DNA from 4 places in the Streptomyces sp. NPDC002206 genome. Region 2 is predicted to be linked to each of the others. Evidence: riboswitches for the same ligand, from Rfam matches in the RefSeq annotation. Region 2 holds a riboswitch; each other region holds the start of a gene.
The links. A riboswitch is a leader RNA that binds a small molecule or an ion and turns the genes downstream of it on or off. The one in region 2 is predicted to bind cobalamin.
Positions count from the first base shown of each region.

Region 1: linked by a shared signal. The riboswitch ahead of ACWCP8_RS16835 (prenyltransferase/squalene oxidase repeat-containing protein) and the one ahead of ACWCP8_RS15245 (cobalamin biosynthesis protein) in region 2 are both predicted to bind cobalamin.
Region 3: linked by a shared signal. The riboswitch ahead of ACWCP8_RS00395 (ribonucleoside-diphosphate reductase subunit alpha) and the one ahead of ACWCP8_RS15245 (cobalamin biosynthesis protein) in region 2 are both predicted to bind cobalamin.
Region 4: linked by a shared signal. The riboswitch ahead of ACWCP8_RS06150 (CbtB domain-containing protein) and the one ahead of ACWCP8_RS15245 (cobalamin biosynthesis protein) in region 2 are both predicted to bind cobalamin.

Region 1 is NZ_JBSFCW010000007.1:280,641-284,382, forward strand. It holds gene ACWCP8_RS16830 (phosphomannomutase/phosphoglucomutase) at 1-907, shown strand, start outside; cobalamin riboswitch at 997-1,147, shown strand; gene ACWCP8_RS16835 (prenyltransferase/squalene oxidase repeat-containing protein) at 1,240-2,505, shown strand; gene ACWCP8_RS16840 (SCO2322 family protein) at 2,502-3,191, shown strand; gene ACWCP8_RS16845 (energy-coupling factor transporter transmembrane component T) at 3,188-3,742, shown strand, end outside.
Region 2 is NZ_JBSFCW010000006.1:280,527-284,268, forward strand. It holds gene ACWCP8_RS15240 (cobyric acid synthase) at 1-993, opposite strand, end outside; gene ACWCP8_RS15245 (cobalamin biosynthesis protein) at 990-1,970, opposite strand; cobalamin riboswitch at 2,122-2,250, opposite strand; gene ACWCP8_RS15250 (hypothetical protein) at 2,416-2,649, opposite strand; gene ACWCP8_RS15255 (inorganic phosphate transporter) at 2,662-3,742, opposite strand, start outside.
Region 3 is NZ_JBSFCW010000001.1:83,882-87,623, forward strand. It holds gene mctP (monocarboxylate uptake permease MctP) at 1-510, shown strand, start outside; gene ACWCP8_RS00390 (GNAT family N-acetyltransferase) at 654-1,154, shown strand; cobalamin riboswitch at 1,208-1,332, shown strand; gene ACWCP8_RS00395 (ribonucleoside-diphosphate reductase subunit alpha) at 1,476-3,742, shown strand, end outside.
Region 4 is NZ_JBSFCW010000002.1:279,883-283,624, reverse strand. It holds gene ACWCP8_RS06160 (GNAT family N-acetyltransferase) at 1-490, shown strand, start outside; gene ACWCP8_RS06155 (CbtA family protein) at 572-1,345, opposite strand; gene ACWCP8_RS06150 (CbtB domain-containing protein) at 1,374-1,592, opposite strand; adenosylcobalamin (AdoCbl) riboswitch at 1,596-1,744, opposite strand; gene ACWCP8_RS06145 (histidine phosphatase family protein) at 1,857-2,468, shown strand; gene ACWCP8_RS06140 (Asp23/Gls24 family envelope stress response protein) at 2,716-3,210, shown strand; gene ACWCP8_RS06135 (hypothetical protein) at 3,247-3,402, shown strand; gene ACWCP8_RS06130 (dihydrolipoyl dehydrogenase family protein) at 3,637-3,742, opposite strand, start outside.

The DNA.
Region 1 (3,742 bases), on a different contig from region 2:
GACCCTGCAGGACTACGCCGCCCATCTGCTCTCTCTGGTGGACGTGACGTCGATCCGGCCGCTGAAGGTGGTGGTGGACGCGGGCAACGGAATGGGCGGGCACACCGTGCCGACGGTCTTCGCGGGCCTCTCGCTGGATCTGGTCCCGATGTACTTCGAGCTGGACGGGACGTTCCCCCACCACGAGGCGAACCCGCTCGATCCGGCCAACATCGTCGACCTGCAGCAGCGGGTGCGCGACGAGGGCGCCGACCTCGGTATCGCGTTCGACGGAGACGCGGACCGCTGTTTCGTCGTCGACGAGCACGGCGATCCGGTCTCGCCGTCGGCGATCACCGCGCTGGTGGCGACCCGGGAACTGGCCCGCCATGGCGGCTCGGGCGTGGTCATCCACAATCTGATCACCTCGTGGTCGGTGCCGGAGGTGGTCCGTGAGCACGGCGGCACCCCGGTGCGTACGCGCGTCGGGCACTCCTTCATCAAGGCGGAGATGGCCCGGTCCGGGGCGATCTTCGGGGGCGAGCATTCCGCGCACTACTACTTCCAGGACTTCTGGAACGCCGACACCGGGATGCTCGCTGCCCTGCATGTGCTGGCGGCGCTCGGGGGGCAGGACGGTCCCCTGTCCGCACTGGTCGCGGGGTACGACCGCTATGCCGCTTCCGGCGAGATCAACTCCACGGTCGCCGACCGGGCCGACCGCCTCGCCGCGGTCACCGCTGCCTACGCCGGCCGTGAGGGAATCACCCTCGACGAACTCGACGGCCTGACCGTCACGGCAGCGGACTGGTGGTTCAACGTCCGCCCCTCCAACACCGAGCCGCTCCTCCGCCTGAACGTCGAAGCCCGGGACGAGGCCACCATGGCCAGGGTGCGCGATGAGGCACTGGCGGTCATCAGGGACTGACCTCCTCTCCCACCGCTCCGTCCCGACCCTGCCCACAGGTGACGTACGTCGCTGTTCCGGGCGCCCCTCGGCCCGAAGGGGCGGGCTACGCCCCGGTAGAGTGTGCGAGTCGTCATCATGCCCGTTCAGGGGGAAGCCGGTGCGAATCCGGCGCTGACCACGCAACCGTGAGCCGCTGACACAGCGGTAAGCCGGAATGCCCTGTCCGCGGTCGTGACCGGCTCGCGTCACCGGAACCCCGGTGACCGGCACCGTCGAGGCATACGGGGCCGGAGCCTGGTGCCTGAGTGTGCCTGTGCCCGGTTCCCACCGCAGGAGAGGCCCAGCCCACCATGACCGTTCGCCGCACCGCAGCAACGCTCGCCGCCACCGCCACCGTGCTCTGTGCGGCCGCTGCCCCGGCCGCGGTGGCGGCGCCGTCTCCGTCGCCCACCCCGTCCGTCGCGCTGCCGTCCGGGCTGTACGGCACCAAGGACCCGACGTACGACGGGGTCTGGAGGCAGTCGCTGGCCTTCATCGCCCAGCGGCTCGAAGGGGTCACGCCCGCGACCGCGTCCGTCGACTGGCTGGTCGCCCAGCAGTGCGACAGCGGCGCCTACGCCTCGTACCGCGCAGATGTCGGCAAGCCGTGCGACGCGAAGACCATGACGGACACCAATGCAACCGCCGCTGCGGTCCAGGCGCTGGCCGAGGTCGGCGGGCACGGCGATGCCGTCGACAACGGGGTCGACTGGCTGAAGTCCGTTCAGAACGAGGACGGCGGCTGGGGTTACAACCCGGGCTCGCCCAGCGACGCCAACTCCACCTCGATCGTGATCGGCGCGCTGGCCAAGCAGGGCCGGCGGCTCGGCGACGTGACGACCGAGGGCGGCAGGACGCCGTACGACGCGCTGCTCGAGCTGGCGATCCCGTGCGGCGGCAAGGACGGCGGCGCGTTCGCGTACCAGCCGGACAAGGCCGGCAAGCTCGCCGCCAACGCGGACGCCACCGCGGCCGGCGTGCTCGGTTCGATGGGCAAGGGGCTGGCCGCCTGGAACAATTCCGCGTCCGAGGACAAGGCGCCCACCTGCCACAAGGGTGCCGTCGTCAAGCCCGAGCAGGCCGCCCAGAACGGTGCCCACTATCTCGCGGGCGCCCTCGCGAAGACCGGCCACCTGAACCAGCCGCCGATGCCGGGCGCCACCGACACCACCGAGCAGCCCGACTTCGGCAACACCGCGGACGCGATCGTCGCCCTGGCCGCCGCGGGCCACCAGGACAAGGCGGCCGGCGCGCTCGGCTGGCTGAAGAAGAACGCCGCGCCCTGGGCGGCGGAGAACGGCCCCGCCGCCTACGCCCAGTTGGTCGTGGCCGCGCACACGACCGGCACCGATGCCCGCGACTTCGGCGGTGTCGACCTGGTCGAGCGGCTGAACGCGACCGGCCCGAAGCCGGCCGCCGTCCACACGCCCTCGCCGGCCACCAGCGACTACGCGGCGCAGGACGGCACCAGCGACGACGCCGGTCTCGGGGTGTGGTGGCTCGTCGGTATCGGTCTCGCCGCCGGTGCCGGCGTCGGCTTCCTCATCAGCAGCCGCCGGAAGACCCCGCAGCTGTGAACCGAGCGGGGAATCGATCCGGGTGGCCGTCGGCGGGCGCCCTGCTGCTCGTTCTCGGCGCCGTCCTGACCGTGCTCGGTGCGGGCACCGCCCACGCGGCCGGTTACCGCTACTGGTCGTTCTGGGAGGGCAAGGGGACGGGCTGGGCGTACGCCACCCAGGGCCCGTCGCTGGTCCGGCCGGACGACGGTGCGGTGCAGGGCTTCCGGTTCTCGGTGAGCGAGGACTCCCAGGACTCGGCGAAACCGCGCCGCGCCCCCGACTTCGCGGCGATCTGTGCGGACACCCCCGCCAAGGACGGCACCAAGCGGGTCGCGCTCGTCATCGACCCCGGCACGGCGGCGGACGCCCCGGACGGGGAGACGCCGCCCGCGCCGCGTACCGCATGCGCGCAGGTCGCCGAGGACGCGAGCGCCGCGGAGGCCCTCGCCTCCGTGGCCAAGCCGCTGCGCTACAGCAGCGAGGCACTGCTCTGCGCGATCTCCGGCTATCCGGCCTCGGGCTGCGGTGAGCAGGTCTCCGGCACCGGGCACGCCGACGGTACGCCGCAGGCGCCCGCGAGCCCGTCCGCCTCGGCCCACCCGGGGAGCGGCCGCGGCGGTCCGTCCGCCGGGGTTCTCGCCGGTCTCGCCGCCGTCCTTCTGCTCGGCGTCGCCGCAGTCGTGCAGGCCCGCCGCCGCGGATGACCGTCTCTGCCCGCACGGCCCGGCCGGGCCGTGCCCTGCGCGCCCCCGAGGCGACCCGCAGCAACGCCCTGCCCGCCGGGGCCTGGTGGCTGTGGGCGCTCGGGCTGGCCACCGCCGCCTCCAGGACCAGCAATCCGCTGCTGCTCGGGCTGCTGGTCGGGGTGGCCGGCTACGTCGTGGCGGCGCGCCGGACGGATGCGCCGTGGGCCCGTTCGTACGGGGCGTTCATCAGGATCGGGCTGTTCGTCGTCGGCGTGCGGCTGCTGTTCTCCGTCTTTCTCGGCTCGCCGATCCCCGGTACGCACCCGGTGTTCACCCTCCCCGAAGTCCCACTGCCCGACTGGGCGCAGGGCGTCAGGATCGGCGGCCGGGTCACCGCCGAACAGCTGCTCTTCGCGCTGTACGACGGGGCGAAGCTGGCCACCCTGCTGATCTGCATCGGCGCGGCGAACTCGCTCGCCAACCCGGCCCGCCTGTTGAAGTCGCTGCCGGGCGCACTGTACGAGGCGGGCGTCGCGGTCGTCGTCGCGATGACGTTCGCACCGAACATG
Region 2 (3,742 bases):
GGCCCGCCGCAGCAGCGCGTCGGCCAGCCCCCGTTCGCGCAGCCAGGCCAGCGCCTTCACCGTGCCGCGCGTGCCGGGCACGATCACCAGGTCCGCGTCGGCCAGCTCCTCCGCCCGGTCCACGAACCGCACGACCACACCCGGTTCGGCGGCCAGCGCGTCCACATCGGTGAAGTTCGACATCAGCGGCACCGCGCACACCGCGACCCGCAGCACGTCCTCGCCGTGCGGCGGCGCGACGACCGACTCGCGTACGGCCCCGCGCAGCGAGACCCGCAGTCCGTCCTCCTCGTCGATGCCCAGGCCATGGACGAACGGCAGCACCCCGTACGTCGGCCGCCCGGTCAGCCCGTGCAGCATGTCGAGCCCCGGCTCCAGCAGCGACACGTCGCCGCGGAACTTGTTGACCAGATAGCCCGCGATCAGCGCCTGGTCCTCGGCGCCGAGCAGCGCCGTCGTACCGAAGAAGGAGGCGAAGACACCGCCGCGGTCGATGTCGCCGACGACGACCACCGGGAACCGCGCAGCCCGCGCGATCCCCATGTTCACGATGTCGGTGCGGCGCAGATTGATCTCGGCCGGGCTGCCCGCCCCCTCGCAGATCACCGCGTCGTACGTGCCCCGAAGCTGCTCCAGACAGTCCACGACCGTGGAGAGCAGCGACTCCTGCCGCCCCCCGTGGTAACCGCGTGCACTCATCTCGCCCACCGGCCTGCCCATCAGGACGACCTGGCTGGAGCGGTCGCTGCCGGGCTTGAGCAGTACCGGGTTCATCAGCGCGGTCGGCTCCACCCGGGCTGCCTGGGCCTGCATCGCCTGCGCACGTCCGATCTCCGCGCCCTCGCGGGTGACGAACGAGTTCAGCGACATGTTCTGCGCCTTGAACGGCGCGACCTTCACCCCTTGGCGCACCAGCCAGCGGCAGATGCCTGCCGTGACGACGCTCTTGCCCGCGTCCGACGTGGTTCCGGCGACCAGCAGTCCGCCGCTCATCTTCCGCTCCGTCCCGCGGCCGGGCGCCGCCCCGTGGACGACCGCCGTCCCGCGATCAGCCGGCCCGCCGCGCACACGCCGAGGGCCAGCACCCCCACCCGGCGCGAGAGCCGCACCGCGCGTTCGATGTCCTCGGTCTCCACCGCACGGCCCGCCGCGCCGTTCAGCACCGGCCGGTGCTCGACACGGCCGCCGTACGCGAGGGTCCCGCCGAGCCGTACGCCGAGCGCGCCCGCGAACGCGGCCTCCACCGGACCCGCGTTGGGGCTCGGGTGCTTGTCTGCGTCGGCGCGCCAGGCCCGTACCGCCCGACGTGGCTGCCCCCCGGCAGCCACGGCGAGCGCGGCCGTGAGCCGGGCACCGGGCCAGCCGACGACGTCGTCCAGCCGGGCCGAGGCCCAGCCGTAGCGCAGATGGCGGGGTGATTTGTGCCCGACCATGGCGTCGAGGGTGTTGACGGCCCGGAAGGCGACGAGTCCGGGCACGCCGCCCAGCGCGCCCCACACCAGCGCGCCGACGACCGCGTCGGAGGTGTTCTCGGCGACGGACTCCACCACGGCGCGGGCGATCTGCGGCCCGTCGAGGGAGTGCGGGTCGCGGCCGCACAGATGGGGGAGCCGCTCACGGGCCAGTGCGATGTCACCGGCGGCCAGCGCGCCGCCGATGGCGCGGGCCTCGCGCCCCAGCGAGGTGCCGCCGACGACCGACCAGGTGGCGGCCGCGGTGAGGGCGACGGATGCGGTGGGATGACGGCGTACGGCACGGGCGGCCAGTGCGGCTCCGCCCGCGGCGCCTCCGGCGCAGACCAGGGTGTGCAGTGCGCCCCACCCGCGGTGGTCGCGCCACAGGTGGCGCTCGACGGCCGCGGCGGCCCGTCCGAATGCGGCGACCGGATGCCGCCGGCGGGGATCACCGAGCAGCAGATCGCCGATCAGACCGGCCGTGGCGCCGTACGCGAAGATGCGGTCGGCTCGCACGGCTCAGCCGGCCGTTGCGCCTCGAAGGACCTTCGTACAGTCGGCTCTTGGTGGGAGCGGCACAGAAACGGACGACGACGCACGGCAGCCGGGCATGGCGATATGTCCTCACTCAGGGTCCGCGCCCTGGTTCGACGTGACCGGCGGCGAGAGTCTCCTGGCTCCCGGATCCGCAGTTCCCCCGGCCTTCCAGCCCGCCTGCGCGAGCCGTGACTTCCGGTGTGGGGGACTGCTCCCCGGTGACAGTGGCGGGACCGCGCCGGATTCGCACCGGCTTCCTCTGCTGTCGCCGTAAATGGCTCCGGCAGTCCACCACGCTCCGCGAATGCCCGTCAACCTGGCCTTGACCTGCGGCGGCGCAGTGTGCGCAGACGCACATCGGGCCGGACACACGCGAGGTGTGTCCGGCCCGGTGAGACCCCGATGACGGAGTGCGGGTAGGTGCTCAGGCGACGATCAGATAGATCCCGTACGCGACCGCGGCCGCGCAGAGCCCGAAGCAGAGGTACGCGCCGGTGCGGGCGAGTGCCAGGGAGCCCGAGGTGGAGCCGCCCTGCGCCGCCGGTTCCGGCTGCTTGGAGAGGCCGACGATGCCCAGGGTGAAGAGGCCCACCAGCGCCACGGTGACGACGAGGGAGACGCCGAAGACGGAGCCGAGAGCTGCCCAGTCGATGTTCATGGTGATCTGTCCTTACACCGTGGCGGGCCGCGCCGGATCGGCGACGGTTCCGGCCGGGGCCGGGATGGTGGTCTTGAGGTCCGTGTCCGTGGCTGCGGTGGCGTCCACCGTCGTGGCCGGAGCCGCGGCCCCGGTGGGCGGCGGGGTGACGGCCGCCATGGCGGTGGTGATGACACCCGCCGGTTCGGCGTCGGGAGCGACATCGCCGTGACCGACCGGCTTGCGGCGGGACAGCAGCCAGATGGCGGCGGACCCCCCGATCAGCAGCATGGCGACGACGACGACACCCCAAGTGCCCTGCTTGGTGAGGAATTCCGCGCCCGCACCGACCAGACCGGCGGCCGGCAGGGTCAGACCCCAGGCGATGAACATCCGAGTCGCGGTGGACCAGCGGACCACACCGCCCCGGCGGCCCAGTCCCGCACCCATCACGGCGCCGGAGCACGACTGGGTGGTGGAGAGGGAGAAGCCGAGGTGCGAGGAGGCCAGGATGACCGTGGCCGCGCTGGTCTGGGCGGCGAAGCCCTGCGGCGGCTTGAGTTCGGTGAGGCCGCTGCCCATGGTGCGGATGATGCGCCAGCCGCCGAGGTAGGTGCCGAGCGCGATGGCCATACCGGCGGAGACGATGACCCAGACCGGCGGGTTGGAGCCGGGGGAGAGAACGCCGCCGGTGACCAGGGCCAGGGTGATGATGCCCATGGTCTTCTGCGCGTCGTTGGTGCCGTGGGCGAGCGAAACCAGTCCGGCCGAGGCGATCTGGCCGGCGCGGTAGCCCTTGGCGGTGGCCTTCTCCTGGGCGTCGTTACCGACCTTGCCGCCGATCCGGTACGTCAGCCTGGTCGCCAGCAGTGCGGCGAGACCGGCGACGACCGGGGCGGCGACCGCGGGGAGCAGCACCTTGGTGACGACGGTGCCGCCGTCGACCGAGGACCAGCCCGCCGACATCACCGCGGCGCCGATGAGACCGCCGAAGAGGGCGTGGGAGGAACTGGACGGCAGGCCGACCAGCCAGGTCAGCAGATTCCACAGAATGGCGCCGACGAGGGCCGCGAAGATGACTTCTGTCCGCAGCCCGTTCTCGTTGATGATCCCG
Region 3 (3,742 bases), on a different contig from region 2:
GAGACGAAGGTCTCCAAGCTGGTGTCGCTGCTGGTGAAGGTCGGTGCGCTCGCCTTCGTCCTCACGATGGACAAGACGGTCGCGATCAACTTCCAGCTGCTGGGCGGGATCTGGATCCTGCAGACGTTCCCGGCGCTGGTCGGTGGCCTGTTCACCCGGTGGTTCCACCGCTGGGCGCTGCTCGCCGGCTGGGCGGTCGGCATGGTCTACGGCACGATCGCCGCGTACGGGGTGGCGAGCCCGACCCAGGCGCACTTCGGCGGCTCCTCGAAGGAGATCCCGGGGATCGGCGAGATCGGCTACATCGGCCTGACGGCGTTCGTACTGAACGTGGTGGTGACGGTGGTGCTGACGTTCGTCCTGAACGCGGTGAAGGCCCCGGCCGGAATCGACGAGACGTCACCGGCCGACTACACGGCGGACGCGGGCGACCCTGGCGTGAAGGTCGAACTCCCGTTGGCCAGGCCCGAGCCGGCCGGCTCCCCCGACGCGAGCCCGTCGACCAAGTAGGCCTGTACGCCAGTCATGAATGTGGCCCGCCCGGCGACGGAGGACAAATCCGTGGCCGGGCGGGCCACACAGGTCTCGGACAGGAGCGGCACCTCTGGTGCCCCTGGGCGCGCGCCCCGCGCCCCGTACTGCAGACTTCCGCCATGGACATATCGATCAGGCCCGTCGACCCCACCGAACACCACCTCCTCGGCGAGATCACCGCATTCGCGTACCTCGACGACGGCCTGCTCGACCTCGGTGCCGACGACCCGTATCTCGAACAACTCCGCGACGTGCCGCGCCGCGCCACCGAGGCCGACGTGCTCGTCGCGGTCGGTGCCGACGGCCGGGTACTGGGCGGCGTGACATACGCACCGCCCGGCAACCCGTGGGCCGACATCGCCGGCCCCGACGAGGCCGAATTCCGGATGCTCGCCGTCGCGCGGGAGGCGCGTGGCCTCGGGACGGGTGAGGCGCTCGTACGGGCCTGTATCGACCGTGCACGGGGTACGGACGGCGTCGCGCGGCTCGTCCTGTCGACGCAGTCGGCCATGCTCGGGGCCCACCGGATCTACCGTCGGCTGGGCTTCGTACGGACTCCGGAGCGCGACTGGTATCCCATTCCAGGCCTCCAGCTGCTCACCTACAGCCTCACCCTGTGAACCCCGTACGACACAACATGTGGGGGCCGTCTCATAGGGCGGCCCCCACATGTATGCTCGTGCTCGCTGTCGCCGCAGGGAAATCCGGTGTGAATCCGGAACTGTCCCGCAACGGTGTGATCGGTGTACTTTTGCGCACCCTGTAAGTCCGAGGACCTGCCGACAGCGCGTCCGGCTCGACCGATCCGGACGCCCAGACGTCCGGGCCTCGCGGATGGGCCGGTGGACGCCGCACGGAGTGCTGCCCTCTTTTCCGGGCCTGCCTCTGCCCGGCTGCCCCGCTCCCCGCCCGGCCCCGAGCCGAGCGAGGGAGAGCACCACATGACCATCGCGCCAGCCGATCCGGCTTCAGTCGCCGAGTCCACGGGAACCGCGAACGACGGACCCGGGACCGCACTGCTGCGGACCCTGACCGACCTCACCGTCGATCTGCCCGACACCGACCCCGGTCGCGTCGCCGCCGCCGCGCTGCGCGGCCGCAACGCCCGGTCGGACGAAGCAGAGTTGCGTTCGCTGGCCACCGAGGCCGCCGCGGGTCTGATCTCCGAGGACCCCGCGTACTCCCGGCTCGCCGCCCGCCTCCTCACCCGCACCATCGCGGACGAGGCGGCCGGTCAGGGCGCGGTGTCCTTCTCCGCCTCGGTCTCCGTCGGCCACCGCGAGGGTCTGATCGCGGACCGCACGGCCGCGTTCGTGGCGCTCCACGCGGCCCGGCTCGACGCGCTGGTCGAGCAGTCGCTCGCCGACGGCGCCGACGACCGGTTCGGCTACTTCGGACTGCGGACGCTGCACAGTCGCTACCTGCTGCGCCACCCGCACACCCGTCAGGTCATCGAGACGCCCCAGCACTTCATGCTGCGGGTCGCGGCCGGTCTCGCCGAGGACGACTCGGCGCGCGCAGTGGACGAGGTCGCCTCGCTGTACGGCCTGATGAGCCGCCTCGACTACCTCCCTTCCTCCCCCACACTCTTCAACTCCGGCACCCGGCACCCGCAGATGTCCTCCTGCTATCTGCTGGACTCGCCACTGGACGAGCTCGACTCGATCTACGACCGCTACCACCAGGTGGCACGACTCTCCAAGCACGCGGGCGGCATCGGCCTCTCGTACTCCCGGATCCGCGCCCGCGGTTCGCTGATCCGCGGCACCAACGGGCACTCCAACGGCATCGTGCCGTTCCTGAAGACACTCGACGCCTCGGTCGCCGCGGTGAACCAGGGCGGCCGCCGCAAGGGCGCCGCCGCCGTCTACCTGGAGACGTGGCACGCGGACATCGAGGAGTTCCTGGAGCTGCGCGACAACACCGGTGAGGACCAGCGGCGTACGCACAACCTCAACCTGGCGCACTGGATCCCGGACGAGTTCATGCGCCGGGTCGACACGGACGGCGACTGGTCACTGTTCTCGCCCGCCGACGTGCCCGAACTGGTCGACCTGTGGGGAGACGAGTTCGACGCCGCGTACCGGGCCGCCGAGGCCAAGGGCCTGGCCCGCAAGTCGATGCCGGCGCGTGAGCTGTACGGCCGGATGATGCGGACCCTCGCGCAGACCGGCCAGGGCTGGATGACCTTCAAGGACGCCTCCAACCGGACCGCGAACCAGACCGCCGAGCCGGGCCGCGTGGTCCACTCGTCGAACCTGTGCACCGAGATCCTCGAAGTCACCGACGACGGCGAGACGGCCGTCTGCAACCTCGGTTCGGTCAATCTCGGGGCGTTCGTGGCCGACGGTGAGATCGACTGGGAGCGGCTGGACTCCACCGTCCGTACCGCCGTGACGTTCCTCGACCGGGTCGTCGACATCAACTTCTACCCGACCGAGCAGGCCGGCCGGTCCAACGCCCGCTGGCGCCCGGTGGGTCTGGGCGCCATGGGGCTCCAGGACGTCTTCTTCCGGCTGCGGCTGCCGTTCGACTCCCCCGAGGCCCGCGCGCTCTCCACGAAGATCTCCGAGCGGATCATGCTCGCCGCGTACGAGGCGTCCTGCGACCTCGCCGAGCGGTCCGGTCCGCTGCCCGCCTGGTCCGAAACGCGCGCCGCGCGCGGTGTGCTGCACCCCGACCACTACGCCACCGAGCTGACCTGGCCGGAGCGCTGGGACGCGCTGCGCGCCCGGATCGCGAAGACCGGTATGCGCAACTCGCTGCTGCTGGCCATCGCGCCGACCGCCACGATCGCCTCGATCGCCGGGGTGTACGAGTGCATCGAGCCGCAGGTCTCCAACCTCTTCAAGCGCGAGACGCTCAGCGGTGAGTTCCTCCAGGTCAACGCGTATCTGGTGGATGAGCTGAAGAAGCTCGGCGTGTGGGACGCGCGGACCCGTGAGGCGCTGCGCGAGGCGAGCGGCTCCGTGCAGGGGTTCGCCTGGATCCCGGAGGACGTACGGGCGTTGTACCGCACGGCGTGGGAGATCCCGCAGCGCGGACTGATCGACATGGCGGCGGCGCGTACACCGTTCCTCGACCAGAGCCAGTCGCTGAACCTGTTCCTGGAGACGCCGACGATCGGCAAGCTCTCCTCGATGTACGCCTATGCCTGGAAGCAGGGGCTGAAGACGACGTACTACCTGCGCTCGCGCCCGGCGACGCG
Region 4 (3,742 bases), on a different contig from region 2:
GGCACCCGACTACCCCAACGACGGCGACCGGGCGGGCGCGAGGCACTTCCTGGAACACTGCGCGGATACCGGCAATCCTCATCCGTTCGGCGCCTACGAGATCCGCCTCCGCGAGGACGGGCACGCCATCGGTGGAGTCGGTTTCCATGGCGTCCCGGACGACCGGGGGCAGGTCACGATCGGCTACGGCCTGATACCGGCGATGCGCGGCAAGGGGTACGCCTCCGAGGCCCTGCGTGCGCTGCTGGAGTTTGCCCGCGCCGCGGGTGTCGCGTCGGTGAAGGGCGACGCCGACGTCGACAACACCGCGTCCCATCACGTCATGGCAGCGGCGGGTATGCACTTCGTCAGGGAGGACGACCTGCTGAGGCATTACCGGATCGACTGGCCGGCCGGATCGGCGGCCGAACCCGGGGGCGGAGCGACTGCGACGGACGAAGCCGCCGGTTCCGAGCCTTCTCTCCAGGTCTCCGCTCGACGTCCGTCGTGACGCCGGACGGCCGGACCCCGACCACGACTGAACCCGCCAGGCGTCTCCAGGCGGGTTCGGTCGTAGCGGTGTTCCGGCCGGTCAGTCGGCAGCGGTGGCCGTGCGGGATGCCGTGCCGCCGCCCGCCGGGACCGTGTCCGGTCCCGGCACCAGCAGCCGTTCGGTCAGATAGCCGAAGAACAGACCGAAAGTGGTCCAGAGCGTGACCTGAACGGCGAGGGTGGCGAGGCGGAACTCCCACAGCAGACCGGCCGGGAAGTCCTTGCCGACCTCGTTGAACGAGGGCAGGAAGGCGTAGGCGAGCCCGATGACGAGGACGTAGCCGACGGACGCGGCGATCGTCGCGTTCCAGTTGCCCAGCCGAGGAGCCAACCGCTTGCCGAGGATGACGGCCGCGACGGCGAGCAGCACGCTGAGAGCGACCATGAGGAAGAACAGGGCGGTGCGTTGGCCGATCGTGTCGGGGTTGCCGACGGCCGGCGGGTTGGCCGGGTACTTGAGGAACGGCACGACATACACGGTCAGCAGGGCGCCGAACGCGATCAGTGCTGCGGTGGCCCGCGGGCCGAACCTGCCGATGCGGCCGAGGGCGTAGCAGAAGACGAGCGCGGCGATGCCGCCGATGGCCACGCCGAAGACGAGGACACCGGTGGCGAGGCCGGCCGTGGACTGCATGGCGCGGCTGACGAGTTCCTCGCCGCCGCCGTGGTCGTGGCTGTGCGCCTCTTCGAGGGCGATCGCCGCGTCGACCCGCGACTCCCCGAGGAAGTAGGCGACGGCAAGTGCGAGCGCGCCCGCCACAAGGCCGGCCAGCATGCCGCGGACCAGTAGGGCTCTGACAGATATGGAGTTCATGAGGGGTTCCCCTGGCTTGCGCGGTGTGTCAGTGGCAGGGGAAACCGAGCAGGTGGCGACCGTCGTGGACCCATTCGTGGACACCCTCGCCGGAGATGACCGCAGTGGCGCCCTGCTCGGCGCCGACGAAGTACAGCAGGACGAGCATGAGAATGCCGAAGAAGACCGCCCATGGGGCGATGGCCTTCAGCGAGATGGGGGTGATGGCGGGTGATGCGACGGCGGCGGGGGCAGCAGTCTGTGCCATGGCAGAACCTCCTGGGGGAACACGCGTCCCGATCGTGGTGCCTGAGACGACAGTGCTGGGTCTGACTTCCCGTACGGATACGGGTTCACAGTGGCGCGACCGTGCCGGATTCTCACCGGACTTCCATCACACCGTCGTCATGTTCGTCGCGACCATACCGTCTGGGAGCACCCCGCCGCCATGGCACCATCTGCCCACCTCACAGCCCTGGATGCCATGGTGTGCTTACTGAAGAGGCCACAGTTCAGGGAGTTGACACGGGTGTTGACGGTACGGGTGATGTTGATCTCACCGGCGCTCAACGCAGCGCTGCGCGAGGCCCGCTTCGACGGCGACGCCCCGCTCGACGCGTCCGGTGTCCGGCGGGCGCGGGCGGCCGCGACCGCGGTGCCTGGTGCCGATCGCCGGGTGCACGGCCCGGACGAACGGTGCGCCGGGACCGCCGAGGCGTTGGGGCTGCGGTCCGATCCCGAACCTGCCCTTCGTGGCTGGGACTTGGGGCGCTGGAGCGGGCAACGGCTGGCGGAGGTGAGCCGGGACGAGCCGGAGGCGGTGTCGACCTGGCTGTCCGGCCCCTCGGCGGCCCCGCACGGCGGTGAGTCGCTGCTGGATCTGCATGCGCGGGTGGGCGGCTGGCTGGATTCGCTGCATCGGGAGGGTGCCGATGACGGCAGCGTGCTCGCCGTGGTCGAACCCGCGGTGGTGCGGGCCGCGATCGTGCATGCGCTGGGCCTTCCGTCGCAGACGTTCTGGCGGTTGGACGTCGCTCCGCTGACGCTGACCGAGCTCAGCGGGCGGTCCGGGCGCTGGAACCTGCGATGCGGGCGGTCCCTGGGCACCGGAACCGACGAGACCACCGCAGTGCACAGACGGTAGCCGGGGGGAGCCACCTCCGTGATGGACCGGGAATCACGTACGTCGCCTTCACCATGCGTCGCGACGGACTTCGCCTCCCTGTCCCGGACCGGAGGGCGGGCACCCGAGGCCGGACTCCCCCACAACAACCCACTCCCCTCAGCGGCGGGCTCGGCCATCCACCCTTCCGCCCAAGCAATGCCGACAAATGGTACGTAAAATGGCCAAGGCGATCGAGCCCACCTCCTCTTCGGAAGGGCGACCGACCATGACCGATCAAACACAGCTGAGCCGGCCCGAGACCACCCGCCCGGCGTCCGAGTCCACGCACGGACCGGGACCGCATGGCGAAAACCGCCGAACGGAACCCGGGGCACGGGGGCGTACCACGATCGCCGACGGTGTGGTGGCGAAGATCGCCGGGCTGGCGGCCCGGGGCGTGCCCGGAGTCCAGGGCATGGGCGGAGGATTCATCCGCGGTATGGGGACCGTGTGGGAGCGAGTGCCCGGAGCGGGAAGCCGGTCCGTCACCGGCGGTGTCAAGGTCGAGGTCGGCGAGGTCCAGACCGCGGTCGACCTGTCGATCATCGTCGAATACGGCTTCCCGATCGTCGAGCTCGCGGGCGATGTCCGGACCGAGGTGATCGCCGCCATCGAGCGGATGACCGGTCTGGAGGTCGTAGAGGTCAACATCACGGTGACCGACGTGAAGCTGCCCGACGAGGAAGAGGAGCAGCAGGCGCCGGAGAGGCGAGTCGTGTAGTGGTTCGCCGGACCGGATCGCGCCTGGTCGAAGGGGGTGACCATCGGCCATGGCGACGGCCTGTTCGGCGGCGGCATCTGCAAGAACGCTTCGGGCCCGAGTACGAGCGCGCTGTCGAAGCCGGTGACAGCCGCACGGCGGCAGAGGGTGATCTGCGCGACCACGAGCAACGGCACGACGACCTCGATCTGAAGCCGCTGGCCCGGCCCCGGACGACAGTGTGAGCGCAGCAGCCGTCGGTCACGTGGAGAAGCATGCATGTCTCGCCCGACGAGCTCGCCGCCACTTCGTCCGCACTTCGGGACGCGGGTACAGCGTGCGAGTACGCGGGGGCGACGGATCCCGACAACGCAGCGACCCCGTCTCTTGCCGGGGGGTCGGTCATGTCGGGATCCGTCCCTCCACGCGCCGGCACATCGTCCGTGCTCAGCCGCGGTACGCCTCCAGCAGGCGCAGCCAGACCTCGCTGATCGTGGGGAACGCAGGGACCGCGTGCCAGAGCCGGTCGATGGGGACCTCGCCCGCGACCGCG